2 regions of the Aeromonas sp. 25-248 genome follow, and region 1 is predicted to be linked to the other one. Evidence: predicted binding sites of a transcription regulator. Region 1 holds the regulator's gene; the other holds the start of a gene.
What was found. The regulator LexA, encoded in region 1, represses DNA repair genes until DNA is damaged. The targets are predictions, from matches to a motif close to ANCTGTNTNNNNANACAGNT.
Positions count from the first base shown of each region.

Region 2: dinB (DNA polymerase IV) is a predicted target of LexA. The motif match lies at 5,454-5,473, and genes of this name have one in related genera.

Region 1 is NZ_JBRKTB010000022.1:14,928-29,347, forward strand. Features, by position in the region: gene ACVDHI_RS19985 (O-antigen ligase family protein) at 1-432, shown strand, start outside; gene ACVDHI_RS19990 (glycosyltransferase family 25 protein) at 413-1,144, shown strand; gene ACVDHI_RS19995 (glycosyltransferase family 32 protein) at 1,141-1,836, shown strand; gene ACVDHI_RS20000 (glycosyltransferase family 9 protein) at 1,858-2,907, opposite strand; gene ACVDHI_RS20005 (PTS ascorbate transporter subunit IIC) at 3,123-4,379, opposite strand; gene ACVDHI_RS20010 (PTS sugar transporter subunit IIB) at 4,440-4,727, opposite strand; gene ACVDHI_RS20015 (PTS sugar transporter subunit IIA) at 4,760-5,203, opposite strand; gene ACVDHI_RS20020 (LacI family DNA-binding transcriptional regulator) at 5,456-6,478, shown strand; gene ACVDHI_RS20025 (hypothetical protein) at 6,744-6,866, shown strand; gene ACVDHI_RS20030 (DUF2799 domain-containing protein) at 7,029-7,373, shown strand; gene ACVDHI_RS20035 (hypothetical protein) at 7,431-7,601, opposite strand; gene ACVDHI_RS20040 (flagellar basal body-associated FliL family protein) at 7,658-8,089, opposite strand; gene ACVDHI_RS20045 (chorismate--pyruvate lyase family protein) at 8,235-8,786, shown strand; gene ubiA (4-hydroxybenzoate octaprenyltransferase) at 8,783-9,646, shown strand; gene plsB (glycerol-3-phosphate 1-O-acyltransferase PlsB) at 9,710-12,133, opposite strand; gene lexA (transcriptional repressor LexA) at 12,338-12,964, shown strand; gene ACVDHI_RS20065 (hypothetical protein) at 13,396-13,605, shown strand; gene ACVDHI_RS20070 (SCO family protein) at 13,795-14,420, shown strand, end outside.
Region 2 is NZ_JBRKTB010000001.1:640,478-654,897, reverse strand. Features, by position in the region: gene ACVDHI_RS03035 (NADH:ubiquinone reductase (Na(+)-transporting) subunit B) at 1-533, shown strand, start outside; gene ACVDHI_RS03030 (Na(+)-translocating NADH-quinone reductase subunit C) at 523-1,311, shown strand; gene ACVDHI_RS03025 (NADH:ubiquinone reductase (Na(+)-transporting) subunit D) at 1,304-1,936, shown strand; gene nqrE (NADH:ubiquinone reductase (Na(+)-transporting) subunit E) at 1,940-2,536, shown strand; gene nqrF (NADH:ubiquinone reductase (Na(+)-transporting) subunit F) at 2,554-3,777, shown strand; gene ACVDHI_RS03010 (FAD:protein FMN transferase) at 3,781-4,818, shown strand; gene nqrM ((Na+)-NQR maturation NqrM) at 4,830-5,054, shown strand; gene ACVDHI_RS03000 (hypothetical protein) at 5,135-5,347, opposite strand; gene dinB (DNA polymerase IV) at 5,566-6,618, shown strand; gene ACVDHI_RS02990 (methyl-accepting chemotaxis protein) at 6,686-8,821, shown strand; gene ACVDHI_RS02985 (transcriptional regulator GcvA) at 9,108-10,028, shown strand; gene ACVDHI_RS02980 (alpha/beta fold hydrolase) at 10,041-10,676, shown strand; gene ACVDHI_RS02975 (DUF423 domain-containing protein) at 10,720-11,106, shown strand; gene rlmM (23S rRNA (cytidine(2498)-2'-O)-methyltransferase RlmM) at 11,099-12,193, shown strand; gene ACVDHI_RS02965 (hypothetical protein) at 12,260-12,703, opposite strand; gene ACVDHI_RS02960 (isocitrate dehydrogenase) at 12,824-13,831, opposite strand; gene xni (flap endonuclease Xni) at 13,974-14,420, opposite strand, start outside.

The DNA of each region.
Region 1 (14,420 bases):
AAGACCTGGCTGGAGGCCATCCAGTGGTTCCTGGCTCACCCCTTCTTCGGGACAGGCTATGGCAGCCAGTCGTTGGTGATCACCCTCTCCAAGACGCTGCCTGACTACATTACCCGGGAGTTTCGTCACCTGCACAACTCCAACATGGAAACCCTGGTGTGCTGGGGGGCAGCCGGTTTCCTGGTGTTGTATGGCACACTTTTCTCGGTGCTCCGCCAGGTGCTGTGCTGTCCGGTTTCGTCCCGTTTCATCAAGATGCTGGCCATCTCCTTCATCCTCTATTGGCTCATCATCAACAACTTCGAATCATTCTTCTACATGCGTTCCGGGCAGTGGGTATTCAGCGTCTTCATGGGCGCCATCTACTCGACCGCATTGCATTGGGAACTGAACAGGCTTGGAAAGGAAGGTCATGAAAATTTACGTCATTAGTCTGGACAGGGCCGTCGAGCGGCGCAGTCGTGTCGAGTCTGTGCTCTCTGCCAGAGGCATCCCCTTCGAATTTTTCAGCGCAGTGAACGGTTTTGAGGGGCTGCCCGAGCGGCTGCAGGCCCTGCCGGATGATCAGCACAGGATCCGGTTTCGCAGCAGACCGCTGACGCCCGGGGAAAAGGGGTGCTATGCCAGCCACTATCTGCTGTGGGAGAAGTGTGTCGAGCTCGACGAGCCCATCCTCATCCTGGAAGACGATTTCCTGCCCACCCAGTATTTTGAAGAGGTGGTGGGTACCCTGCCGAAGATCCACGAACAGTACGAGTACGTGAAGGTGGAACCCCAGATCGGCACCGCCACGGCCCTGACTACAGTGGACAACATGCAGCTCATGTTCTGGCACAACAACTCGTGCTGGACCACGGGATACAGCATCTCTCCCCAGGGGGCCCGCCGGTTGCTGGCCCACAGCCAGCGGTGGCTCTGTTCGGTCGACAACTTCATCGGTGAGTCCTATCGCACCGGGCTCATCTGTACCGGCCTGATTCCCTATGCCATCTACAGTCCGCGGGACATGGGCAGCGACATTCAGAATCAGGTCGTGCTGAAGAAAGTTCCGCTGGGATTCAAGTTGACCCGTGAACTCTATCGCTTCTACCGCTTCGTCAGGATGGCCCTGTGGAACATGAAACAGGCGGGGGGCAAGGCATGAGTGCGACCAACAGAACCATTCACGCCATCTGGCTCGGCAGCCGCTTGCCTCCTCTGGCGCACGTGTGCATCGATGACTGGCGCAAGCAGGGTTACGACTACAAGCTCTGGCTGGACACGGATCCGCAGGTCAAACGCTGGATACAGGAGTGCACCTTTGCCCGGGAATGCTACCGGCGAGGCCTGCTGGCCTTCGTGACCGATTACCTGCGGCTCAAGATCCTCGCTCAGGAAGGGGGTCTGTACCTGGATACCGATGTCACCATCAACCAGGATCCCTTCCCGCTCTTCGAGTCCGTGGCCTTTGGCGTCGGCTACGAATCCGATCGGCTGATCGGCACCGCGGTCATCTACGCCAGACAAGATTCGGCCATGCTGTCCGAACTGGTGCGCTTCTATGAACAGGAGATCATGTCCTCTCCCATGTACATGGGGCCGGAGATCATGACACACCTGGTCTCGGAGAAGCTGGCATCATCAGGGGATACCGCCCTGATCGCCCCCGTGCACTATTTCTACAACTACCAGGGGGAGGCGATTCATTTCGAGCCGGCGGCAGAGCGCTACATGACCCACTGGTTCCAGCACAGCTGGAAACGCTCATCCGGTCTTGTGTTCCTGCGTGCCAAGGCCAAAGGCTGGTCAGGGTATCTCTATGAATGGCAGAAGGAGTTCTTCCGCCTGCGCAAATGATGGCGATATGGCATCACCGTGCTAGACAGTGGGCAGGGGAGCCGTGTCTCCATCTGCCTGCTTGCCGGTGACAGGAGTGACTTGACTCCAGAGCTCATCCAGCTGCATCTGTACCTCGCGCACTTCCTGCTGCGGATCCTGACGACCCGTGTCGACGAAGCGATAACGGGGATGAGAGACGGGATTGGCAATGGCGGAGTGTCCGAGGGGAGAGACGATGGTGAGCAGGGGGATATCCAGCGCCTGCGCCATATGGCGCGGGCCTGTGTCGTTGCCAACGAACAGCTGGCAATGGGCGAAGAGCCCCACCAGTTCCCGTACCGAGCGGGTCTGCACATGGTCAAACACGCTGGCCTGCAGCGCTTCTGGCAGCAGCGGCTTCAGCCCCCGGTTGTACTCCTCTTCCCCCGGTCCGCAATAGACCAAGATCTGGGCATTGTGCTCCTCGATGAGCCACTGGGCGACCTTGGCGAAGCAGTCGATGGGCCAGCGCTTGTAATGGCCGAGGGAGTTAACTCCCATGGCGATGAGTGGCCGGGTCGGGTCGACGCCAGCGGCCAGCAGGGTCTCGCGCCCCCGTTGTCTCTCCCTGTCGCTGAGCCAGAGATAGTAGTTGCGATCCTCCCTGGCGAGGCCGAGGGGCTTGAGCAGTGAAAACCGGTCGTCCACCAGGGTGCTGTTGCCCTGATGCTCGGTGTCATGGCGAAAGCGCACGATGCGGTTGTGGCCCAGGCGCCATGGGAAGGAGTCGAAGCCGATCCGCAGGCGGGCGCCGGAGAAGAGACAGGTGAGCAGGCCTATCATCTGGCCCTGGCTGTTGATCACCACATCGTAGCGTTCGCGGCGAATGCCCAGCAGCAAATCCTTCATATAGCGCCACTCGTTGCGGCGCGCCTTCTCGATGACGATCAATCGATCGATGTTGGGGTTTCCCTCTGCCATGCCCGCGCAGTAATCCATGACCAGATAGTGAACTTCCCCGGCAGGGTCGTGCTGCTTGAGGTTGTTGCACAGTGCGGTGGAGATCAGCACATCTCCTATCTGTTTGGTTTGTACTACCAGGTATTTCATGGAAAGGGCCTCGAGCGAGGTCGGGTTGAACGTCAGCGCATCAGCATATCGCACTCCCCTGTCAGATGCTGCCGCTATGGGGTGAAAATCCGATCCAACGCACTGTGTTTGCACATATTTTCGACGTTGTTCGGGCTGGTGGGGCCCGGCTGGCAGTGCGGGAAGATGAGTGGGGGCATGGCACCGCTGGCCATGCCCCCGATGAGCAAGAGTGATCAGCGTACGATGAGGCCGAGCAGGATCCCCACCACACCGAAGTCGGCATCGCTGAAGGTGGTGTTGGCAAAGCCCAGATCTCCCAGTACCGGCAGCAGGAACACCGGCAGGAAGGTGATCAGCAGGCCGTTGGCGAAGGCACCTAGTAGAGCGCCGCGACGGCCGCCGGTGGCATTGCCGAACACCCCGGCTGCCGCGCCGACGAAGAAGTGCGGCACCACGCCCGGAATGATGACGGTGAGCCCCAGCAGGTAGAGCAGCACCATGCCCACCAGACCGGCGGCGAAGCTCGACAGGAAGCCGATCAGCACCGCATTGGGGGCGTAGGGGAAGACGATGGGGCAGTCCAGCGCCGGCTTGGCGTTGGGCACCAGCTTGTCGGAGATCCCCTTGAAGGCCGGCACGATTTCGGCGATGACCATCCGTACCCCCTGCAGGATCACGTAGACCCCGGCGGCGAAGGTGATGGACTGCATCAGGGAGAACATGAACCAGTGCTTGCCCTTGGCGACGCTGGCGACGAACTCGGGCCCGGCGAAGGCGGAGGTGATAAGGAAGATGATGCCCATGGTGAAGGAGATGGCCACCGGGGTATCGCGCAGGAACAGCAGGCTCTTGGGCACCTGCACCTCTTCGCTGCTGTGGGCCTTGTTGCCGAACTTGGCACCGATCCAGCCGGCCAGCACGTAGGAGCAGGTGGAGAAGTGGCCGAGTGCCACATCGTCGGAGCCGGTGATCTGCTTCATGTAAGGGTGGGCGAGGGCCGGGAACAGCACCATGGTCACGCCGACCACCAGGCTGCCCACCGCGATGAGCGGGATGCCGCTCATGCCGCCGGCGGAGAGGATGGCCGCCACCATCATCGACATGAACAGGGTGTGGTGACCGGTCAGGAAGATGAACTTCCACGGGGTGAGCCGGGCGATCAGGATGTTCACCAGCATGGCGAAGAACATGATCATCGCCATCTCTTTGCCGAACGACTGCTGGGCGATGGAGACGATGGCCTCGTTGTTGGGGACCACCCCCTTGATGCCGAAGGCGTGCTGGAAGATGGTGGCGAAGTCGCCCAGCGAGTTCACCACCAGGGTGGCGCCGGCCCCCAGGATGACGAAGCCCATGATGGTCTTGACCGTGCCCTTGATGCACTCGGTCACAGGTTTCTTCTGGGCGATCAGGCCGATGAGGGCGATGAGGCCAACCAGCACGGCCGGCTCCGACAGCACGTCAAACATCAGAAAATTGAAAAATTCCATGGTCAGCTCCAAGCAGATGGAAGCGGCGGCTCACCAGCCGCCCAGACAGTCGCAAAGGGGTTAGAGTGCGCCCAGCTCGCGCAGGGCGATGGCGAGTTTTTCTTTCATGGCGGCCTTGTCGACCATGTTGTCCAGGGATACCAGCCGGCCGTCGACCCCCATGCTGACCAGCTGTTCGGCGATGTCGCGGGTGGCGACAAAGATCTCGGCGCGCTCGCTGCCGGCGGAGGCGAGATCCCGGTGATCCACCTCGGCCGTCACGGCCAGCTCCTTGAGAATGCTCTTGATGCTCATCTCCATCATCAGGCTGGTGCCCAGGCCGTGTCCGCATACAACCAGAATCTTCATGTTCTCTTCCTCTGTCGGGCGCAGGGCGCCACTCAATAACGCGCCAGGATGCGCAAGATGTCGTCTTTGCTGGTGGCTGCCATGATGGCCGCCACGTCTTCTTCATTCATGAACAGCTCGGCCAGCTGGGCGATGGTCTCCACGTGGGAGTTGCTGTCGCTGGCGGCCAGGGTGACCAGCAGCCGCACCGGGTCGTTGCCCTCGGAGCCGAAGTTGACCCCCTCCTTCAGCACGGTCAGCGCCAGTCCCAACCGGTTGACGCCGTCTTCCGGGCGGGCGTGGGGCATGGCCAGGCCCGGTCCCAGCACGTAGTAGGGGCCGAGCTCCTCGTGGGAGCGATAGAGCGCCGCCACATAGGAGGGCTCTATGGTGCCGTTGGCCAGCAGGGGGGCGGTGGCCAGCTCGATGGCGTGGCGCCAGTCGCGGGCGCCCGCTTCGATGGAAATGACCTCCTCGGTCAGCAATTGGGTCAGCATGGTAGTGTCCGGACTGGATAGGATGGCGCCAATCTAGCGATCTTGCCCTTTGATAACTGTGAGCTTGATCCCGAAAGTTAGCGCTACCAGATGGCGCTAACATTGATCTGTGATAGCGCTATCATTTCTCTCATGGAAGGGATTCATCCTGCCCCTTATCGGCCTCAAAGAAGGTAAAATCCGGTTTGAGCAAATAGTCAGTGCCCCGCTTTTGCCTTAAAGTGAATGCCCGTATGCCGAGGAAGGGAAAGGATGTCAGAAGCGAAAAAACGCCGCAGCACGGGTCGGGTGACCCTCAACGACGTGGCCCAGTTGGCTGGGGTGGGAGCCATGACGGTGTCGCGCGCCCTGCGCACCCCCGAGCTGGTGTCCGACAAGATGCGCGAGCGCATCGAGGCGGCGGTGGATGAACTCGGCTATATCCCGAACCGGGCGGCGGGGGCGCTGGCTTCCGCCACTTCCCAGACCATAGTGGTCATCGTCCCCAGCCTGGCGGAGCGCGCCTGCGGTGACATGATTGCCGGGCTGCAGCAGACCCTGCTCGCCGAGGGCTACCAGATCATGCTGGGGGATGCCCAGCACCTGAAGCAGCAGGAGGCCAGCCTGCTCAGCAATTTCCTGCAGCACAATCCGGCCGCTGTGGTGTTGTTTGGGGGGGATCCCGGGGAGGTCATCCGGCAGCGCCTGCAGGCGGCCCGCTTGCCGGTGGTGGAGGTGGGAGCCATGGCGCGCCATCCCATCGACATGAACGTCGGGGTCTCCAACTTCGATGCCGGTTATCAGCTGACCCGCCACCTCATCGAGCGCGGTCATCGCAACATCGGCTTTCTCTGTGCCCGCCAGGAGCAGTGGATGCTGCAGCAGCGCATGCAGGGCTGGCAGAAGGCGCTGCTGGACAACTACCTCTCCCCGGACGCCATCATCAATACCTCTGAGCTGCCGAGTTTTAGCACGGGGGCGGCCATGCTGGGGGAGTTTCTGCTGCGCTGGCCCGAACTGGATGCGCTGATCTGCGTCAACGACGAGCTGGCGGCCGGGGTGCTGTTCGAATGCCAGCGCCGCCATCTGAGCGTGCCGGGCAAGCTCGCCATCGCCGGTTTCGACGATCTGGATGTGGCGCGCGCCTGTCATCCTGCGCTGACTTCGGTCAGGATCCCCTATCACCAGATGGGCAGGGAGGCGGCGGAGCTGATCCTGCGCCAGCTGGCGGGCGAGGAGGTGGCCGGCATGAGCCTCGCCCTGGATTTTCAATTGCAAAAGCGCCAGAGCACCTGACGAGCGATGCCACGACAGGTCGAGGCAAGCATGTTCAAGGCGTTGTGACCGAAGACCCGCTTGGTGCACCGTCGCCCTGCGCGGGAACTGCCAGCGGACGTGTTCGCCCGGTCTGTCACCGGGTTGACGCAGAGCGTGGATGCCACCGGAGCCATGACTCCAGGTGGCTGGCTGCACCCTGGTCAAGCTCTGATCGGAACCACTGGCGAGCCCCATTATTCTGGATAGACTTTGTAGGCCGGTGCACTATCCAAGGAGAATGAGCATGGGTACGCAGACGCCTGATTTCGATCTCGATGATGACTGGGAGCCGGAATCCTGGGAAGACGAGCTGGAGGAGCTGGATGACGAGAGCTGGCAGGACTATGACCCTCTCGACGATCAGTGACTCCCTGTAACGCCTGAGGGCGGGCCTGGTGCCCGCCCGATTTTTTGTGTGGCGAGGGGGGCAGCCCTTGGTGAGAACGGGGCGGGCTGGTTAGAATGAACTGCTCAAATGACGCTGTACAAGGCAGGCAGCGGCTCAACAACGATTCCAACGACGCCAAGGATGAATATGCGCTCACTCGTCATCATGTTTTGTGCCGCCCTGCTCGGGGGCTGTGTTTCCAACTCCGACGACCCTTGCGAGAAGGTGTGGAGCGACGTGGGAGAGGCGGACGGCAAGCTCGGTTTTGCTGGCGATAGGGTGGCTTTTCACCAGACCCAGTGCGGGGAAAAAGTGGACGTTGCCCTTTGGGAGCTGGGTCGCCAGAAGGGGCTGGCCTGGTATTGCCGACCCGAGCATCTCTATCTGGCAGGACGGTCGGGAGAGGAGTATCGTGGCGTCTGTCCCAACGACGTGCAGGCCCGTCGCCTGTTTGAACAGGGTCGCCATGGCTGGACTGATCAATAAATCAGCCTTCCTCTCTCTTCTGAAATCTTGCGTGAATCTCTTCGTGAGAAGAGGGACCTACCCTTCCTTATGTTTCAGCCGCAGCGGCTGGCACAGGTAATCCTTGTCATTGGCGCTGCGGGCACACTTGCCACACACGAATTTGGGTTTGCGCACAATCTTGCGCAGCGTCTTGAGATCGGCGGGGATCTCGTGACGGCGCCACTCACACAGCGTCTTGTGACCCATGACGTCCTCGACAGTGAATGCAACGGGTGAGAGGGGCAGGACCCCTCCCGGTGTGGTTACTGGTACAGGTATTTGGTGAAGATGAGCTCGCGGACCGCCTTCTTGCCCGTCTCCTTGACCAGCAGTTCGTTGACCTTGGCCTCACACTCCTTGCGCAGCTCTTCCCGGTTCACCAGGGACTTGATCTGTGCGCCCGTCTTGCTGCCAATCAGCCGGATGATGGCGTCGCGGATCAGGGGGTCGTGCTGCTCCAGCAACTTGAGGTCGGCAGCGTCCGTGGCCATCAGCTCTACCGTCACCCGTACATAGCCGAGGGTTTTGCCGTCGCCAAGGTAGTTGGTGATGATGTCCGGATCCAGTGCGTGATAGGCGAATCCCGGCTGGACGGCGGAGGAGGCGGGATCGGTGGCCTCTTCCTCATTGGCGAAGGCCTGTGTATTCAAGAGGGTACACCCCAGGGACAGCAGCAGAATTCTGAAGATCTTCATCTGGATGGCTCGGCAGCGACGGATGCCCCATTTTTGATGCTGCCATCGGGGCCGTCAAGCACGGATGTTCTTACAATTCGCCATTGATTTACGGATAATAAACCGGTTTTTAACCTGACAACGGAAATCTCCGGATGGTGAAGCTGTGAAGTCCGAGTTGACTGTTCCCCTCGTCCAGATCGTCCCGTGGCGGGCGCCTGCAGAGTGCGAACCGCCCGAGGCGCTGCGTCCCTGGTTGCTGGAGGCCGATTCCATGACCCGGCGCCTGCGTCGTTACAATCATCACCTCTCGGTGCAACTGCTCGGCAATCGCGCCGTGTCGCTGACGGTGGACGAGCAGGCGCTGGTGGCGGTGTCGGCCCCCGCGGGCATGTGCCGTGAGGTGATCCTGCACGGTGATGGCGGGCCTGCCATCCTGGGTTGGACCCTGTTTGCCGAAGCGGCCTTGCAGGGGGGCGGTTTGCAGGATCTGGGAGAGCAGCCGCTGGGAGAGCGCATTTTCGGTGATGCACCGGCGCGGCGGGATCACCTGCAACTGGCCTGTTTCGAGATAGCGAGCAATCCCTGGTGTCCGGCCGCCACCGTCTGGGGGCGTCGTTCCCGCCTGTTTCTGGGGCAATGGCCACTGCTGGTCCATGAACTTTTCCTGCCCTCGCTATCGTCTCATTCGTTGCCATCGGATAAGGAGCTGGAGTGAAGCTGTTAACCAAGGAGCGGGGACTGGCCTATGCGCAGTTGGCCCGCATCGACAAGCCCATCGGTACCCTGCTGCTGCTGTGGCCGACCCTGTGGGCGCTCTGTCTGGCGGCTGGTGGCCTGCCTGACCCCTGGATCCTGACCGTGTTCGTGGTGGGCGTCTTCCTGATGCGCTCCGCCGGCTGTGTCATCAATGACTATGCGGATCGCAACTTCGACGGTCATGTGAAACGCACCGCTGGACGACCGCTGCCCATGGGGCGGGTCGCCGAGCGGGAAGTGCTGGTGCTGTTCGCCGTGCTGGCGCTTCTCTCGTTCGCCCTGGTGCTGACGTTGAACCCGCTCACCATCAGCCTGTCCTTTGCCGGTCTGCTGTTGGCGGTCTGCTACCCCTTCATGAAGCGCTTCATCCCCATCCCCCAGCTGGTGCTCGGCATGGCCTTCTCCTGGTCCATTCCCATGGCCTACGCGGCCCAGGCCAATGCCCTGCCGCCGGAAGCCTGGCTGTTGTTTCTTGCGAACCTGCTGTGGACCATCGCCTATGACACCGAGTACGCCATGGTGGACAGGGATGACGACCTCAAGCTCGGCCTGAAATCGAGCGCCATCCTGTTCGGCCGCCACGACAAGCGGATCATCGGCGCGCTGCAACTGGCGACCCTGCTGATCCTGCTGGGGGTCGGGCAGCTGATGGGGCTGGGATCCGGTTATTACTGGGGGCTGCTGGGGGCGGCGGCGCTGTTCGTCTACCAGCAGCGACTGATCCGGGAGCGGCAGCGGGAAGCCTGCTTCCAGGCGTTTCTCAACAACAACTACGTGGGGGCGCTGGTGCTGCTCGGGGTGATGGTTCACTACCTCTAACCCGCCCCCTTCCTTGATGAAAAAAGGCCGCATGATGCGGCCTTTTTGTTGGGTGTCGACGCCTCAGAGCCGGTTGCCCGCCTGGATGGTGCGGCGGATCTTGTTGCTGAGCAGCGGCACTATGTTGTCGGCCAATGCCTGGAAGCGGCCGAGATCCGGTTTGCAGCCCGGATCCAGATAACCTTCGCTGCGCAGGGTGTGGATCAGGGTGCTGAACAGCTTCTGGTCGAAGAACTCGGGGGCGTTGATGCCGTGCAGGGTGCCGAGGCGCTCCGCCATCATCAGGCCGTCCGCTTCCAGCTGCTCCGCCTCGATGTGGGGCTGGGCCAGCATGCGGGTCAGCACGATGGCGTAGCGCTGCAGGGTCTCCTGGATGCTTTCGGCCAAGAGCAGCAGGCGCATCTGGTTGCCGGGGTTGACCCAGTAGCCGCCGTCGCGTGCCTCGACCAGTTGCTGGCGCAACAGCTCGGCCAGCAGGGCATCGATCAGTTCAGGCAGCTCGTCCTCTTCATAACGCAGGAAGAGTTCGGTCTTGAGCAGGGGGTAGATGTCGACACAACGGGCGACGATCTCGCTGCGGGAGATCCCCTCGCACCGCTCGATCAGGGCCGCCACCAGGGAGGGCATGGCGAACAGGTGCAGTATGTTGTTGCGGTAGTAGGTGAGCAGGATCGCCTGATAGCGGTCCAGGCTGATGATCTGGCCCAGCTTGTCCTCGCTCACCTCGAACTTGTTGAGCTCCATCGCCTGCTCCAGCAGGGTCCTGGCGTCCTCGTCCGGCATGGTGCTGTGCGGGCTGTAGGGCACCTGCTTGAGCAGGTCCAGATAGGTGTTGAGCTGGGCCTGGAGTTCGTCCCGGGTCAAGGCGTGGCGCTCGGCGGCCAGCAGGGCCAGGGCACTCAGGGTCAGGCCGTTGACGGCGGCGGCATCGTTGATACGGGTCATCAGCAGCTCGGCCAGCTGATTGACGGTGGAGGCCATCCACTCGGGACGCTCCTCCCGGCCGATGCTCTCCTTCCAGGTGGGCACATGTTCGCCGAGGTAGCTGTTGAGGGTCAGCGGCTCACCGAAATTGACGAAGCCACGGCCATAGTTGCGCAGCTTGCGCAGGATGCCGAGCACCTGCAGGAAGCTTTCCTTCTCCTTGCGGCTCCCCTTGAGTTCGTTGTGGTAGGTGTTCACCTCCATCACGTGCTCGTAGCCGAGGTAGACGGGGACCAGGGTCACCGGCCTGTCCAGCCCGCGCATCATGGCCTGCAGGGTCATGGCCAGCATGCCGGTCTTGGGGGGCAGCAGGCGACCCGTACGCGAACGCCCACCCTCGGTGAAGAACTCTACCGAGTAGCCCTTGGCGAACAGCAGGTTGAGGTACTCCCGGAATACCGTGCTGTAGAGCGGATTGCCCTTGAAGGTGCGGCGGATGAAGAAGGCGCCGCCGTGGCGGAAGATGGGGCCTGCCGGCCAGAAGTTGAGGTTGATGCCCGCCGCGATGTGGGGCGGCACCATGCCCTGGTGGTAGATGACGTAGGAGAGCAGCAGGTAATCCATGTGGCTGCGATGGCAGGGGACGTAGACGATCTCGTGCCCTTCCTGGGCCAGCTGACGCACCTGCTCTGCTCCGTTGACCGAGAGGCCGCGATAGAGCTTGTTCCACAGCCAGCCGAGGAAACTCTCCCCGAGGCGGATCAACCGATAGGAGAAATTGGAGGCGATCTCGTCCATGTAGCCGTGGGCACGCTTTTGCGCCTTCTCCAGGCTGATCCCTTCCCGTCTGGCCTCCTCCTCGATGGCCTGCTGGATCACGCTCGAATCCAGCAGTTGCTTGAACAGCAGGTTGCGGTTCGGCAGCTTGGGCCCGGTGGCGGCCAGCTGCTGGCGGCTGAAGTGGGTACGGGCCACCCGCGCCAGCTTGTGGGCGATGGCCTCGTCGGTGCCGTGCTTGTCCGCCATGTAGCGCAGGGAGAGGGGCGGGGAGAAGCGCACCAGGTTCTCGCGCCCTTTCAGGATCACGATCAGCGCCTTCTTCAGGCGGTTTGGCGCCAGGCTGCTGATGATGTTCCAGCCGGAGGCCTCCTCGCCTTCCCGGCCCGGGGCGCGGCCCCAGAACAGGGTGACGGGTACTACCTGGATGTCCAGCGCCGGATCCTGCTTGTGCAGGTCCAGCAGCTGGTGGAACTCCTGCAGGAAGGGGAGTGGCTTGTTGCGCGTGCCGAACAGGGGAGGCGGACGATCCAGACAGACGTAGCGTGGCAGCAGTTGACCGTTCAGCTCCAGCGGCGTGAAGGGGCCGGGCAGGCCGAGATCCTCGCAGCACTGTTGCAGGGTCATCAGGTCGGTGATCGAGCTGGTCTTCAGGGCATAGACGATGGGTCTGGCCGGATCCAGCTTGAGCTCGGTGATGGGATTTTCCGGCAGGCTCTTGTGATTGACCAAGCCGCTGACCGGCCATTGCAGGATGGCTCTGGAAATCTTCTGTCCAAGGGACATGTGCGTCTGCTCTCCAAAAAAATGCGGCGTGAGCATAGCAAATCACCGACAGCTTGTCGCCGAGAGGTACGATGAGTCGGCACTTCAGAGCGGGGGGAGGGACAAATGTGCGTCGGGTCGCGACAAATGCCAGTTGCGCCTTGCCTTGGCCCCAGCACTGTATATACTGCCAGTGTGCTGTATAAAAAGACAGGTGCCCATGCTATGAAACCCCTTACCCCTCGCCAGGCTGAAGTACTCGAGCTCATCAAGGCGAACATGAACGAGACCGGCATGCCGCCGACTCGCGCCGAGATTGCCCAGAAGCTTGGCTTCAAGTCGGCCAACGCGGCCGAAGAACATCTGAAGGCCCTGGCCAAAAAAGGGGTCATCGAGATCATGCCGGGCACGTCCCGCGGCATTCGTCTGCTGCTCGAAGAAGAGGACGTGCAGCCTGAAGAAAACGGCCTGCCACTGATCGGCAAGGTGGCGGCCGGGGAACCCATCCTGGCTCAGGAACACATCGAGAGCCACTACCAGGTGGATCCCGCCCTGTTCCACCCGCGGGCAGACTTCCTGCTGCGGGTGCAGGGCATGAGCATGAAGAACATCGGCATCATGGACGGGGACCTGCTGGCGGTACACAAGACCCAGGAGGTACGCAACGGCCAGGTCGTTGTGGCACGGCTCGACGAGGACGTCACCGTCAAGCGCTTCCAGCGCAAGGGCAGCCAGGTGTGGCTGCTGCCGGAAAACGAAGAGCTCTCCCCCATCGAGGTGGATCTCGCCAGTCAGCACCTCACCATAGAGGGCCTGGCGGTCGGCGTGATCCGCAACGCCGACTGGATGTAAGCATCCGATGCGATGAAGAGGCCTCCTGCGGGAGGCCTCTTCATTTTCATCTGCCGATGGCATCTCCCTCCCCACCTTTTCGCTTCTCCTTCCTGTGCACATAGTCTCGCCGCACGACATGCATTTCGGATATATCCTTTGATAAGGCCCCTGTCATGGTCGGTGATCAGGGAAGGGGGAGTCGCACCGGGCAGTACGCCATGGCAGGGATGCATGATCGCCGGGTCGGTGCGCAGAAGGGAGAGTCACCTCAGACTGGGGACTCGTACAGTCAGTACGCTGCCGTGGTTGGTTCGTCGTTGGGGACAAAGAGACCCGTCAGCGTGACCTGTTGAGCAAGGAGGACAGGTATGGCTTCAAGCTCGCCGTGGGATCCGGTGCCGGCCGCAGCGCCCGCATCTTCCATCACCCGATTCATCAAGGGCAGTCGGATGACATGGTTCTATGCGCTCTGGGTCTATCACAAGGGAGATGGTTGGACCATCTGGCTTGGGTGCCCCAAAGACAAGATTGTCCGCCTGGTTCGTCTGTTTCGCCGTCATCACGACATCGGATTGCCGGATGAGCCCTGGACTGCCCCCGTCATCCCGCTGCGCGTCCCCCTGAGACGTGCCCAGCCGCAGCACAGGCTGCGGCCCTGATCCCTCTCCTGTACAAACAAGAGCCCCGCCAGAGCGGGGCTCTTGTTTTGGCGCCGATGCGGCTTATCCATGGCACAGACGCTTTCCCGCCGGGATGCAAGACTAGCCATCGGCGGGGGCAGGCGGGTTACAATGACCCCTACCGGTTTTGCCCCCTGGGCTTCTAACATAAGCAAGGCTTTGTTTTATATGGTTAAACCACGCTTTTACCTGCTGCTGTTGCTGTTCATCGGCGCCATTGCGGCGGCTTATTACTGGAGTCAGCCCGCGGTGCCGGAACAGGCCGATTACTACCCGGCGGGGCGAGACATCAACCCGTTTACCCTCACGGATGCGGATGCACAGCCCTTTACCCCTGCCAACCTGACGGGACACTGGAGCTTTCTGTTCATCGGCTACACCTACTGCCCGGATGTCTGTCCGACCACGCTGGCGGATCTGCGCAGCGTCTATCCGGCGTTGAAGAAGATAGCCCCCACTAGCCAGGTGGTATTCATCTCGGCGGATCCCCAGCGGGATGACAGCGCCCGCCTGAAAAGCTATACCGCCTTCTTCGAGCCCGAGTTCAAGGCGGCGACAGCACCTCACAGTGCCCTCTTTCCTCTGGTCCGCAATCTGGGGCTGGTCTATTCCATCGTGGAAGGGGATCGCAAGGACTACCTGATCGACCACTCCGCCTCCATCGTGCTGATCAACCCCGAGGGGAAGCTGGTGGCCACCTTCCGACCCAAAGTGGCACCGGGTGAGGTGCCCCACGTGGACATGCAGGCCATGGTGGCCGACTTCGCGCGCATTGTGCGGCTGGCTGGCGAGTG
Region 2 (14,420 bases), on a different contig from region 1:
CACTGAGCCAGTGGGCCCAGGGCGGTCAGATGGCGCTGATCAACGGTGCCACCGGTGAAGCCATCAGCTGGATGGACGCCTTCCTTGGCAACCTGCCCGGTTCCATCGGTGAAGTTTCCACCCTGATGATCCTCATCGGCGCGGCCATGATCGTCTACATGCGCATCGCCTCCTGGCGCATCATCGCCGGCGTCATGGTCGGCATGGTTGCGACCTCCCTGCTGTTCAACGTCATCGGTTCCGATACCAACCCCATGTTCAGCATGCCGTGGCACTGGCACCTGGTGCTGGGTGGCTTCGCGTTCGGCATGGCCTTCATGGCGACCGACCCCGTTTCCGCTGCCTTTACCAACAAGGGCAAGTGGTGGTATGGCGCCCTGATCGGCGTGATGGTGGTGCTGATCCGGGTAGTGAACCCCGCATTCCCGGAAGGCATGATGCTGGCCATTCTGTTCGCCAACCTGTTTGCCCCCTTGTTTGACCATTTCGTGGCGCAGGCGAACATCAAGCGGAGGATCGCACGTGGCGTTTAATAAAGACTCTACTACCGGCACCCTCGCCGTAGTGACCGGTCTGTGTCTGGTCTGCTCCATCGTGGTCTCCGTGGCTGCCGTGGGTCTGCGTCCGGCCCAGCTGGAAAACAAGGCACTGGACAAGCAAAGCAACATCCTGTCCGTCGCCGGCGTCGACATCAGCGCCGTGGCCAAGCGTGATCTGGCCCAGCTCTATGGCGACAAGATTGAAGCGCGTCTGGTGGATCTGACTACTGGTGAGTTCGTTGACGGCGACGCCGACAACTTCGACACCAAGGTTGCCGCCAAGGATCCGGCCAAGAGCATCCGTCTGGCCCCGGCCGACGACAAGGCCGGCCTGCGTCAGATCTCCAAGCTGGTTCCCGTGTTCTTCGCCAAAGATGCCGAAGGCAAGGTGGACAACATCATCCTGCCGATCTACGGCCAGGGTCTGTGGTCCACCATGTATGCCTTCGTAGCGGTCGCGGCCGACGGTCAGACCATCAAGGGCATCACCTACTATGACCACGGTGAAACCCCGGGTCTGGGTGGCGAGATCGAGAACCCGGCCTGGCGCGAGCTGTTCGTCGGCAAGAAGCTGTTCGACCAGAACGGTCAGCCTGCGCTGCGGGTGATCAAGGGCCATGCTCCGGCTGGTTCCGAGCATGAAATCGACGGCCTGTCTGGTGCAACCCTGACCGGTAATGGTGTACAGCACACCTTCGACTTCTGGATGGGCCCCAAGGGCTTCGGTCCCTTCCTGGCCAAGGTACGTGCAGGAGAAATCAACAATGGCTGACAAGAGCGAAATGAAAAAGTTGCTGTTGACGCCTGTGCTCGGCAACAACCCCATCGCACTGCAGGTGCTGGGTGTCTGTTCCGCGCTGGCCGTTACCAGCCAGATGAAGACGGCGTTCGTGATGACGCTGGCCGTTACCGCGGTCACCGCCTTCTCCAACCTGTTCATCTCCCTGATCCGCAACCAGATCCCGAACAGCGTGCGGATCATCGCCCAGATGGCGGTGATTGCCTCGCTGGTTATCGTGGTTGACCAGGTGCTCAAGGCGTATGCCTATGACATCTCCAAGCAACTGTCGGTGTTCGTCGGTCTCATCATCACCAACTGTATCGTGATGGGTCGTGCCGAAGCCTACGCCATGAAGAGTGCCCCGCTGCCCTCCTTCCTGGACGGTATCGGCAACGGTCTGGGTTATGGCGCCGTGCTGCTGACCGTGGCCACCGTGCGCGAGATCCTGGGTTCCGGCACCTGGTTCGGCATCGAGCTGCTGCCGCTGGTGAACAATGGTGGCTGGTATGTGCCCAACGGCCTGCTGCTGCTGCCGCCGAGTGCGTTCTTCATCATTGGTCTGATCATCTGGGGCGTGCGCACCAAGGATCCCAAGCAGGTGGAGGCGAAGGATTAAGGTATGGAACACTATATCAGTCTGTTGATTCGCTCGATCTTCATCGAGAACCTGGCGCTCTCCTTCTTCCTGGGGATGTGTACCTTCCTGGCGGTGTCCAAGAAGGTCAAGACCGCCATGGGCCTGGGGATTGCCGTTATCGTGGTTCAGACCGTTGCCGTCCCGGCCAACAACCTGATCTACAACTACGTGCTCAAAGACGGTGCCCTGGTATCCGGTCTGGATCTGAGCTTCCTGAGCTTCATCACCTTCATCGGGGTGATCGCGGCCCTGGTACAGATCCTGGAGATGGCGCTGGACAAGTACTTCCCGGCCCTCTACAACGCCCTCGGTATCTTCCTGCCGCTCATCACCGTGAACTGCGCCATCTTCGGCGGCGTCTCCTTCATGGTGCAGCGTGACTACAACTTCGTTGAGTCCGTGGTCTATGGCGTGGGTTCGGGTGCAGGCTGGATGCTTGCCATCGTCGCGATGGCGGGGATCCGCGAGAAGATGAAGTATTCCGATGTTCCGGAAGGCCTGCGCGGCCTTGGCATCACCTTCATCACCGCGGGTCTGATGGCGCTGGGCTTCATGTCCTTCTCTGGTATTTCCCTGTAATCGGAAAGGAAATATAGATGGAAATTATTCTGGGTGTGGTCATGTTCACCGTGATCCTGCTGGCCTTGGTGGCAGTCATTCTGTTCGCCAAGTCCAAGCTGGTGACCGCCGGTGACGTGACAATCAGCATCAACGGCGACCCGGCCAAGGCTGTGACCAGCCCGGCGGGTGGCAAGCTGCTCGGCGTGCTTGCCGGCAGCGGTATCTTCGTCTCCTCCGCCTGCGGCGGCGGCGGCTCCTGTGGTCAGTGCAAGGTACGGGTGAAATCCGGTGGCGGCGATATCCTGCCGACCGAGCTGGATCACATCAGCAAGGGCGAAGCCCGTCACGGCGAGCGTCTGGCCTGTCAGGTCACCGTTCGTTCCGACATGGACATCGAACTGCCGGAAGAGATCTTCGGCGTGAAGAAGTGGGACTGTACCGTCATCTCCAATGACAACAAGGCCACCTTCATCAAGGAGCTCAAGCTGCAGATCCCGGATGGCGAGAGCGTGCCGTTCCGCGCCGGTGGTTATATCCAGATCGAAGCGCCTGCCCACCACGTGCAGTACAAGAACTTCGATATTCCCGAGGAGTATCGTGGCGACTGGGATCGCTTCAAGATCTTCGAGCTGGAGTCCAAGGTCAACGAGCCGATCATCCGTGCCTACTCCATGGCGAACTATCCGGAAGAGTTCGGCATCATCATGCTGAACGTGCGGATCGCAACTCCGCCGCCCAGCAACTGGACTGCACCTCCCGGCCAGATGTCTTCCTACATCTTCAGCCTGAAGGCTGGTGACAAGGTGACCATCTCCGGTCCGTTCGGTGAGTTCTTTGCCAAGGACACCGACGCCGAAATGGTGTTCGTCGGTGGTGGTGCGGGTATGGCGCCGATGCGCTCCCACATCTTCGACCAGCTGCGCCGTCTGAAGACCAAGCGCAAGATGAGCTTCTGGTACGGTGCCCGTTCCAAGCGCGAGATGTTCTATGTCGAAGACTTCGACATGCTGCAGGCCGAGAACGACAACTTCCAGTGGCACGTTGCCCTGTCCGATCCGCAACCGGAAGACAACTGGGATGGCTACACCGGCTTCATCCACAACGTGTTGTTCGAGAACTACCTCAAGAACCACGAGGCGCCTGAGGATTGCGAGTTCTACATGTGCGGGCCTCCCGTGATGAACGCCGCCGTCATCAACATGCTGAAGAACCTCGGTGTTGAAGACGAGAACATCCTGCTGGATGACTTCGGTGGTTAATCCATGCACAGCGTTGTAAAGACCTGGCTAGCCTTCGGGCTAGCCTTTTTCTTGACTGGGTGCGGTCAGGAAACGGTCCAATCGAAGCCGGAGATCCACATCACCGGCAGCACCATGGGTACCTACTACTCCATCAAGGTGGCAGATAGCGCCGTTCAGGATGCCGCCAGGCTGCAAGCCGAGGTCGACGTCTTGCTGGAGCGGGTCAACGATCAGATGTCGACCTATCGCCCGGATTCCGAGCTGTCACGCTTCAACCAGCACAAGAGCAATACCCCTGTGGTGGTTTCCCGCGATACCGCGCGGGTGGTGACCGAGGCCATTCACATTGGCCGCGAGAGCCGTGGGGCGCTGGACGTCACCGTCGGTCCTCTGGTCAATCTGTGGGGCTTTGGGCCGGATGCCAGACCGACCAAGGTGCCGTCCGACGAGCTGATCGCCCAGACCCGGCAGAAGACGGGCCTTGGCAATCTGCATGTGATAACCTCTGCCGATGCCGATACCCTGCAAAAGGACATCCCGGACCTCTACGTGGATCTCTCCGCCATTGCCAAGGGGTTTGGCGTGGACAAGGTGGCCGAGTACCTGGAGTCCCAGGGGGCGCGCAACTATCTGGTGGAGATCGGCGGCGAGCTGCGCATCAATGGTGTCAACGGCAAGGGGCATCCCTGGCGTGTCGCCATCGAGAAGCCGACCGTCAATGCCGGTTCCGTACAGGAGGTGATCCTGCCCGGTGACAACGGGGTGGCCACCTCGGGCGAGTACCGCAACTATTACGAGCTGGACGGCAAGCGCTTCTCCCACACCATGGATCCGCTGACGGGCAAGCCCATCCAGCACCGCCTGGTGTCGGTGACCGTCATCCACCCCTCCTGCATGACTGCAGACGGGTTGGCGACCGTGTTCATGGTCATGGGGCCGGAGAAGAGCCTGGCCTATGCCAAGGAACGGGGGCTGGCCATCTTCACCATCACCAAGACGGATGACGGGTTCGAAGAGGCCTATTCGGATGCCTTCAAACCATATCTGGTCAAGAAGTAAGGGGTAACTACATGCAGATCTTTCTGATCACCTTCGGGGTGTTTCTGATGGTCGTGGTGGCCATGGCCATCGGCTACATTTTCCAGCGCAAGTCCATCTCCGGCTCCTGTGGCGGCCTGGGTTCCATCGGGATCGAGAAGGAGTGCGACTGCCCCGAGCCTTGTGACAACCGCAAGAAGAAGATGGCCAAAGAAGAGGCCCGTCGCAAGATGCTGGTGGACAACCGCATCATCTAACGGCGGATATCGCTCTGAAGGCAGCCTTGCAACGAAACGAGCCGACCCCTGGGTCGGCTCGTTTTGTATGTGGCATGGGGTCAGTAGTCATATTGGCTGCATGCCTTTGCCTTGAACTCTTTCTTTCGCTTTGCCAGCTCTTCCCTGGTGCCCAGTTCATCCCCCTGCCTGATGGCGGTTTCCAGTATCTCGATGCGCTTGTACAGCCAGCTGCATTCGGCTGTCGGGTGATCTTTGGCCATGGTCGCTAGCGGCAACAGCAGCAGGCAGAGCCCCGCCCGGATGATGCTCATGCTTCTCCTCCTTGAGTCTCGTGTGGATGTGGCCTTGAGAGTCTATGCCGCCGCGCCCGCGCGCAGACTGGCAGAAATGACAGGCTTGGGGTAGCATGGAACGTCCAACTGGTTATCCATACAGTATTTTTGGCGTTCGACATGTCTCCTCGCCGGATGCCCAGGGTCTATCCCTATGATCTGTTCGGGAGGCTGTCGACACAGCAACAGACACGGCCATGCGCAAGATCATTCACATCGACATGGACTGCTTCTTCGCCGCGGTGGAGATGCGGGACAACCCGGCCCTCAGGGAGGTGCCGCTCGCCATTGGTGGCGCCGCCGACCGACGCGGGGTCATCTCCACCTGCAACTACGTGGCGCGCCGCTTCGGAGTGCGCTCCGCCATGCCGAGCGCCCTGGCCAGAAAGCTCTGTCCGCCATTGGTGCTGATCCCCGGGCGGATGGCCATCTACAAAGAAACTTCGCGCCAGTTGCGCGCCATCTTCCTGCGCTACACCGAGCAGGTGGAGCCGCTCTCCCTCGATGAAGCCTATCTCGACGTGACCCAGAGTCCCCGCTGCGGTGGCAGCGCCACCCTGATGGCGGCGGAGATCCGCGCCGCCATCAGCGCCGAGCTTGGGCTGACGGCCTCGGCCGGTGTGGCGCCGAACAAGTTTCTGGCCAAGCTCGCCTCGGAGCAGCGCAAGCCTGACGGCCTGTTCGTCATCCGCCCCCAGGAGGTGGACGAGTTCGTGCGCCAGCTCCCTCTTGGCAAGCTGCCCGGCATTGGCCGCAAGACGGCAGAGCGGCTGGAGTCCCTCGGGCTGTATTCGTGCGAAGATGCCCGCCAGCTCGGCAACGAGGAGCTGATCGCCCGTTTCGGCAAGCTCGGGGAGATGCTGGCCGGCCGCATCTGGGGGCATGATGATCAGCCGGTGCAGGCCCGGCGGGTGCGCAAGAGCATCGGTGTGGAGACGACGCTCGCCAGCGACGTGCTGGACGAGGACGCCTGCTGGCAGGTGCTCAGCCGGCTCATTCCCGAGCTGGAGCAGCGTTTTGCCAAGGCCTGCTCTGCGGAGATGCTGATGGGGCAGGGGATCAAGCTGAAGTTTGCCGATTTTCACCAGACCACCGTCTACCGCAAGGGGAGTTATCAGGCGGCCCGTTTCCACGATCTGCTGCACGAGGGACTGCAACGGGCTCAAGGAAAGCCCATTCGCCTGCTCGGTCTGGTCGTTGGTTTGCCCGGAGCGGGTGAAATCAATCAATTAAGCCTGGATCTCTGCTGATTTAGTTAAGTTTTTGTATCCAAAACCGATACAGTGTTCACATCTGTAGACGTTAGGAAATAGTGGCATGAGTTCTCTTTCTGTTCAGGGACGGATCACCCTGATCGCCGGTTGCTGTCTGCTGGCCAGTGCCGTCGCGCTGGTGGCTTCTTCTCTTTTCAACGCGGCCCGCATGCAGGAGCAGGTGCTCACCTCCACCACCCTGGAGGGGCAGCACGCGGCAGAAAACTGGATGCAGGCCATGGGGGCGACCCAGGCAGCCCGGGTGACCAGCTACCTCGATGAGGCTTACTTCAGGGCGACCCTGCTTGCCGAGGGCATCTTGTTCCAGCGCAAGAACGCGGCCGACAACTTCGTTCACTCCGAGGCGCTGCGCAATGCCGTCAACCAGCAGTTGCAGGATGCGGCGGAGTCGTCAGCGAACCTGCTCGGTGTCTATGCGGTATTCGAACCCAACCAGCTCGACGGGGAGGATGACAACTATCAGGGGTCGACGGCACTCGGCGCCAACGACAAGGGGCGTTTTTCCAGCTATTGGGCCAGGGTCGACGGCAAGGTCAACCTGGAGGTGATGGACGAGACGATGCTTGCCAACGACAAGCCCTCCGGACACGGCGGTCTTGAGAACGACTGGTACAGTTGCAGCATCCGCAGCAAGGCGCTCTGTCTGCTCGAACCCTATGTGGACGAGGTGGGGACCCAGCAGGTGTTGATGACCTCGGTGACCGTGCCGCTGCTGGACCAGGGCTCCCTGCTTGGCATGGTGGGGGTCGACATCTCTCTGGGGACCTTGCAGAGCCTGGTGGAAGAGATGGGCCGGACCCTCTACAAGGGGCAGGGCAAGGTGCTCCTGCTCAGCAGTGAAGGGCGGGTGGCCGGCGTGGAAGGGTTCCCGGTCGCCCTTGGCAATCTGCTGGAGCAGCAAGGGCTGGCGCAGGATCTCAAGGGGTGGCTGACCAAGGGAGATGTGGTGACGCGCTGGAGCCCGGATGGCGCACTGTTGCAGACCTTCGTGCCGGTCAGCATGCGCGGTACGGATCGCAAGTGGGGCATCTATATCGAGCTGCCCCGCGCCGTGGTGCTCGCCTCGGCCCTGCAACTGCAAGGGGAGCTTGAGGATCAGGCCCAGCGCAGCGTGGCCACCCAGCTCACCATAGGTGGCGGGATTTCGGCGCTCGCTCTGCTCTGCATCTGGCTGATGGCCCAGCGCATCGTGGCGCCCATCCGCGCCGTGGTGGCACGCCTCAAGGACATCGCCAGCGGGGAGGGGGATCTCACCCAGCGCATCGATCTGCGCAGGGATGACGAGATAGGCGAGCTGGCCAAGTGGTTCAACAAGTTTCTGGACAAGCTGCAATCCACCATCAGCCAGGTGATCGACACCGTTGCGGGCACCCGGGCCAGTGCGGCCCTGGCGGCGCAAGGGGCAGCCCGTACCAGCGCCGGCATGCAGTCCCAGTATCAGGAGGTGGATCTGGTGGCGACCGCGTTTGAAGAGTTGAGCGCTACCGCCCTGCAGGTCGCCGGCAATGCCAATGCGGCGGTGGCGGCGGCCGATGAGGCCGACACGGCGGCCCAGGAGGGCAAGTCCGTGGTGGCGCAGACCCAGGAGGCCATGTCCAGACTGATGACGGTGATAAGCGATGCCAAACCAGTGGTGGAACACCTCTCTGCCAACAGCGACAACATCAACGACATCCTGGTGGTGATCCAGGGGATTGCCGAGCAGACCAACCTGCTGGCCCTGAACGCGGCCATCGAGGCGGCCCGAGCCGGTGAGCAGGGGCGCGGTTTTGCGGTGGTCGCCGACGAGGTGCGCAACCTGGCGGGCCGAACCCAGAACGCCATCGTCGAGATCCAGAACCTCATCGGCCAGTTGCAGTCGGGGACGGAGGCGGTGGTGAAGGCGATCCTGACCGGTCATCACCAGGCGGATCTGACCCTCACCAAGGTGGAGCAGTCGGTCAGCGTGCTGGAGCAGATCATCCAGGCTGTCGGCACCATCCACCAGATGAACGAGCAGATCGCGAGGGCCGCGCAGGAGCAGAGCGGAGTGGCGGACGAGATCAATCGCAACGTCAGCAACATTCGCGATGTGAGCCATACCATTCGGGCGGAAGCGGCGACCTCCGCCGACAACGGGCGCGAGCTGTCGCAACTGGCGGACAAGCAGCAGCAACTGGTGGGCCAGTTCCGGGTGTAGGGGAGGATAAGAAAAAAGGCGCCATCCAACCGGAGGCGCCAAACACATTCAGATGACAGACTGGGTTAAATCGACCTGATTTAGCCCTTCTTCCCGCAGAGGAAGAAACACAACACCACAATCACTGTCGACTCACTCACAAAAACCACATGTAAACCAACATGGAAGAGAAGGTGTGAGCCATATGACAACGAATTGCGTGGCGAATTATGTTTATTCACTGGTCGACCCGCAACCGACAATTTATAATGCGCCCCATTAGAAAAATTCATCGTCGGCCGATTCCATGTCTCGTCGTTTACCTCCGCTCAATGCACTGAAAGCGTTTGAAGCCGCGGCTCGTCACTTGAGCTTTACCCGCGCAGCAGAAGAGCTGTTCGTGACCCAGGCAGCCATCAGCCACCAGATCAAGGCGCTGGAGGAGTATCTCGGCATCAAGCTGTTTCGCCGCAAGAATCGCTCCCTGCTATTGACCGAGGAGGGGCAGAGCTACTTCCTCGACATCAAGGACATCTTCGCCTCCATCTCCGAGGCGACCGACAAGCTGCTGGCCCGCAGCGCCAAGGGGGCGCTCACCGTCTCCCTGCAGCCGAGCTTCGCCATCCAGTGGCTGGTGCCCCGCCTGGTCAAGTTCAGCGAACGCCACCCGGACATCGATGTGCGGATCAAGGCGGTGGACATGGACGAGGGGTCGCTGACCGACGACGTGGACGTGGCCATCTACTACGGCCGCGGCAACTGGCCGGGTCTTCGTTCGGACAAGCTGCACACCGAATATCTGATCCCGGTCTGCTCGCCCCTGTTGCTGACCGGCCCCAAGCCCCTGCGCACCCCGGACGATCTGACCCGCCACACCCTGCTGCACGACACCTCCCGGCGCGACTGGAAGGCCTGGTTCCGCCAGCTCGACATTGACGCGCCCAACGTCAACCAGGGGCCCATCTTCAGCCACTCCACCATGGTGATCCAGGCGGCGATCCACGGTCAGGGGGTGGCGCTCGGCCACAGCGTGCTGGCCCAGCCGGAGATCGAGGCGGGTCGTCTCATCTGCCCGTTCGAACAGGTGCTGGTGAGCAAGAACGCTTTCTATCTGGTGTGTCAGGAGCAGCAGTCCGATCAGGGCAAGATAGTGGCTTTTCGCGACTGGATGCTGGAACTGGTGGAGCAGGAAGAGGCCCGCAGGCGTGCCCGCCTTGCCGATGCCTGAGGAGTTGACCTGGTGACTGACCTGACAAGAGAGGGGGCGAGTGACGCCCCCGTTCGCATTCTGCTGGCCCACGGCGCGGGGGCGGGCATGGAGCACAGCTTCCTGGCCGAGTTGTCGCGACTGCTGGCGGGGCCGGATATCGAGGTGGTGCGCTTCAACTTCCCCTATATGACCACACGAGCTCAGGACGGCAAACGCAGGCCGCCGGACAGACAACCCGTGCTGCTGGCTCACTGGCGCGAGATGGTGCGTCAGTTTGCCCATCCCCGGCTGTTTCTGGCGGGCAAGTCCATGGGGGGGAGGATGGCGGCCGAGCTGTTTTGCGAGGGGGGCGACGAGATGGATGCTGCAGGATTGATCGTTCTCGGGTATCCTTTCCACCCCCCGGCCAAGCCCGACGCATGGCGGGGCGAGGTGCTCAAGCAGATCACGACGCCCACGCTGCTGCTGCAGGGGGAGCGCGATACCTTCGGTTCCCGCGCCGAGCTGGTCGATTTCCCCTTCTCACCCGCCGTATCGGTCCACTGGCTGACCGACGGAGATCATGGCTTCAAACCGAGAAAGGCGAGCGGCATGAGCGAGCAGGAGAACCTGCGACTGGCCGCGGAGCGGATCAAGGGTTTTATCGCGGCGGTGGGCCGCTCCTGACCATCTCGAGCGGGTCGATAGAAGAAGCGTGCAAGGAGAGAAGATGCAGATCCAACGACATTGGCTGGTGCTGGCGGGTTTCTTCGGCCTGACGGCCACCATGCTCGGGGCCTACGGCGCTCACGGGCTGGCGGCGACCGGCATCGCCCCTTCGTTGCTGGCGGCGTTCAACACCGCCGTGCAATACCAGTTTTTCCACGCCCTGGCCCTGCTGGTGCTGGGGTTGTGCGGTGTGCGCGGCAAGGTGATCACCTTCGCGGGCGCCGTCTTTGTGCTGGGGATCCTGGGATTCTCCGGCAGTATTTACGCCATGGTGCTGCTTGGCAGCAAGGGGCTGGGGCTCATCACCCCGGCCGGTGGCCTCTGTTTTATGTTGGGATGGGCGGCTCTGATGTGGGCCGGCTGTCGTCTTGGAGGAAAGAATGAATAATCTGCTGCTTTATTGCCGCCCGGGTTTTGAGAAAGAGGCGGCGGCAGAGATCACCGAGCGTGCCGGCAACATGCAGTGCTACGGCTTTGCCCGGGTCAAGGACGACAGCGGCTATGTGATCTTCGAGTTGTATGACGAGGAGCAGGCCGATCTGCTGGCGCGCAAGCTGCCGTTCCGCGAGCTCATCTTCATTCGCCAGATGCTGGTGGTGACCCACGAGCTGAAAGATCTGGAAATAAGCGATCGGGTCTCTCCCATCCTGGAGGCGGCGAGTGGCTACGCCATCTGCGGGGATCTGCGGGTGGAGACGGCCGACACCAACGAGGCGAAGGAGCTCTCCGCCTTCTGCCGCAAGTTCACCGTGCCGCTTCGCCAGGCGCTGCGCAGCAACGAGATCCTGACCAAGAAGGAGACCCCGAACCGTCCCGTGTTCCACGCCTTCTTCCTGGCCAATGACCACCTGATGCTGGGGTACTCCTACTCCTTCAACAACTCCGCCTTCCACATGGGGATCCCGCGCCTGCGCTTCCCGGCCGATGCCCCGAGCCGCTCCAGCCTCAAGCTGGAAGAGGCGTTCTACGTCTTCGTGCCGAAGGAAGAGTGGGACTTGCGCCTGTGCTCCGGCCTGAAGGCTGTGGATCTCGGCGCCTGCCCGGGTGGCTGGACCTATCAGCTGGTGCGTCGCGGCATGATGGTGACGGCGGTGGACAACGGCATGATGGCCCAATCCCTGATGGACACAGGTCAGGTGAAGCACATCCGTGACGATGGTTTCGTGTGGCGGCCGAGCAAGAAGAATACCTACTGGCTGGTGTGCGACATGGTGGACAAGCCTGCGCGAGTGACCCACATGGTGGCCGACTGGTTCAGGGAGAACGACTGTCAGGAAGCCATGTTCAACCTCAAGCTGCCGATGAAGAAGCGCTATGCCGAGGCGGTGCACAACATCGAGGTGCTGCGCGGACTGCTGGCGGAGATCGACAGCGGCTTCATCATTCAGGCCAAGCAGCTCTATCACGATCGCGAAGAGATCACGGTGCACGTCTACAACAAGTTCTGGGTCTCCAAGCTGTCCCCCAAGTCCTGAAGCAGCATCGGGAACAGGGCATGAAAAAACCGGACGGCGACGTCCGGTTTTTTTGTGTCTAGGTCATCAGAAGCGGTAGTCCAGACGCATCATGGACTCGTCGTCGGTGATCTTCAGCTCAATTTGCAGGGGAATGGTCTTGTCACTGGGGTTGAACTGCATCTTGACGCCATCCCCGCGAAGCTTGACCGAGGTGTTGATGCCGCCAGCGTTGAACTTGATCCTGGGCTTTTGCTTTTCGAAGGAGAGGCTGACGCTCTTCTCTGCCGTGAGGTTCAGCTTCTGATAGGGGGTGACCTGCCGATTGCCGTTGCTGTCGGTGGTGATATCCACCCCCAGAGAGAGCGGCTTGGGCTGTTTGAGCAGATCGTTGGTATCCAGGGTGGATTGCCAGGTCTGCTTGGCTGGCGCCTCGTGCTGGGGGGGCGGCGTCAACCAGGCATTGTCGACTGGTCTGTCTAATGCCGTGGCACTGCTGCTGACAATCAGCAAGATGAAAGTAGCACGCATGGTGGATCTCCTTATCCCTCATATCAACATAGTATTCATCTGGCGAGGGAGGTAGGGAGGCGTTGGCATAAAACAAAGGGAGCCGAAGCTCCCTTTTAAAATCATATGGTTGGACTCTATTTATAGACGGTCGATGATGGCCTGGGTGAATTCGCTGGTAGACGCTGTGCCCCCCAGGTCACGGGTCACCCGATCACCGGACTCGATGGTCGCCCGCACGGCCTCGCGAATGCGCTCCGCCTTGTCCTGCATGCCGAGATACTCCAGCATCTGGATGGAGGCGAGGATCACCGAGGTGGGGTTGGCGATGTTCTTGCCGGCGATGTCCGGCGCAGAGCCGTGTACCGCTTCGAAGATGGCGGCCCCTTCACCGATGTTGGCGCCCGGCGCCATGCCCAGCCCCCCCACCAGACCGGCACAGAGATCCGAGAGAATGTCGCCGAACAGGTTGGTGGTGACCATCACATCGAAGCGCTCCGGGTACATCACCAGGTTCATGCAGGCAGCGTCGACGATCATCTCCTCGTTCTGGATGTCCGGGTAGCGGGCCGCGACCTGACGGGCCACTTCCAGGAACAGGCCGGAGGTGGACTTGAGGATGTTGGCCTTGTGGATGATGGTGACCTTCTTGCGTCCTTCCTGGCGCGCCAGCTCGAAGGCGAAGGTGACGATGCGCTCGGCCCCTTCCCGGGTGATGATGCTCATCGCCTCGGCGCTCTGGTTGTCATCGCTGCGCTTCTGGCCGGCACCGGAGTACATGCCTTCGGTGTTCTCGCGCACCGTGATGATGTCGATGTTGTCGTAACGGCTCTTGGTGCCCTTGAAGGAGAGGACGGGGCGCACGTTGGCGTAGAGATTGAACTTCTTGCGCAGGGAGACGTTGATGGAGGTGAAGCCGCCGCCGACCGGAGTGGTGAGCGGGCCTTTCAGGCTGACCTTGTTCTTCTCGATCAGGTCGAGGGTGGCCTGGGGCAGCAGCTCGCCATGTTTTTCCAGGGCTACCAGACCGGCGTCTGCGTATTCGTAGTCGAAGTCACAACCCGCGTGGGTCAGGATCTGGATGGCGGATTCGATGATGCTGGGGCCGATGCCGTCGCCCGGGATGACGGTAATCTTTCTTTTTGACATGAGGCGTATCCACTTCTAGGGAACAGAGGGGGAGGATTCGTCGGCTTTATACCATTTTTGCACCACATCCTCCATGTTTCTTTACATTTTACCCATTTATGTCAACAGGTACGGCCTGTCCTGGGAAATGGTGTGCTGGGGATCACGCCCCGGCATCAGGGACGGGAGGGTAGCGGATCTCCCGCAGGTTGAACCCGAGCGGGATATCGTGCTGCAGCCGGACCAGGCGTTGGGCCAGCAGGGCCTCTTCCCGGTGCTGGCGCAGCTTGAGCAGGGGTCTGGTGGCCTCCTCCCGCTCACAGGCCTCCAGCATGGCAGCCAGGTCCCCGTATTGCTGCAGCAACTGGGTGGCGGTCTTGGGGCCGATGCCGGGCACCCCCTTGATGTTGGAGCCGCCGATACCGGTCAGGGCCCAGAAGTCCACGAGCTGGGTCGGTGTAACGCCGTACTGCTGCTGGACGAAGGCGGCATCCAGCCAGCGTTTGTTGAAGTAATCCCGCACCCGGATCTGCGGGCAGATGAGCTGGCAGAACCCCTTGTCGGTGGAGATGATGGTGGCGCTGGCGCCGTGCTGGGCAATGCCGCTTGC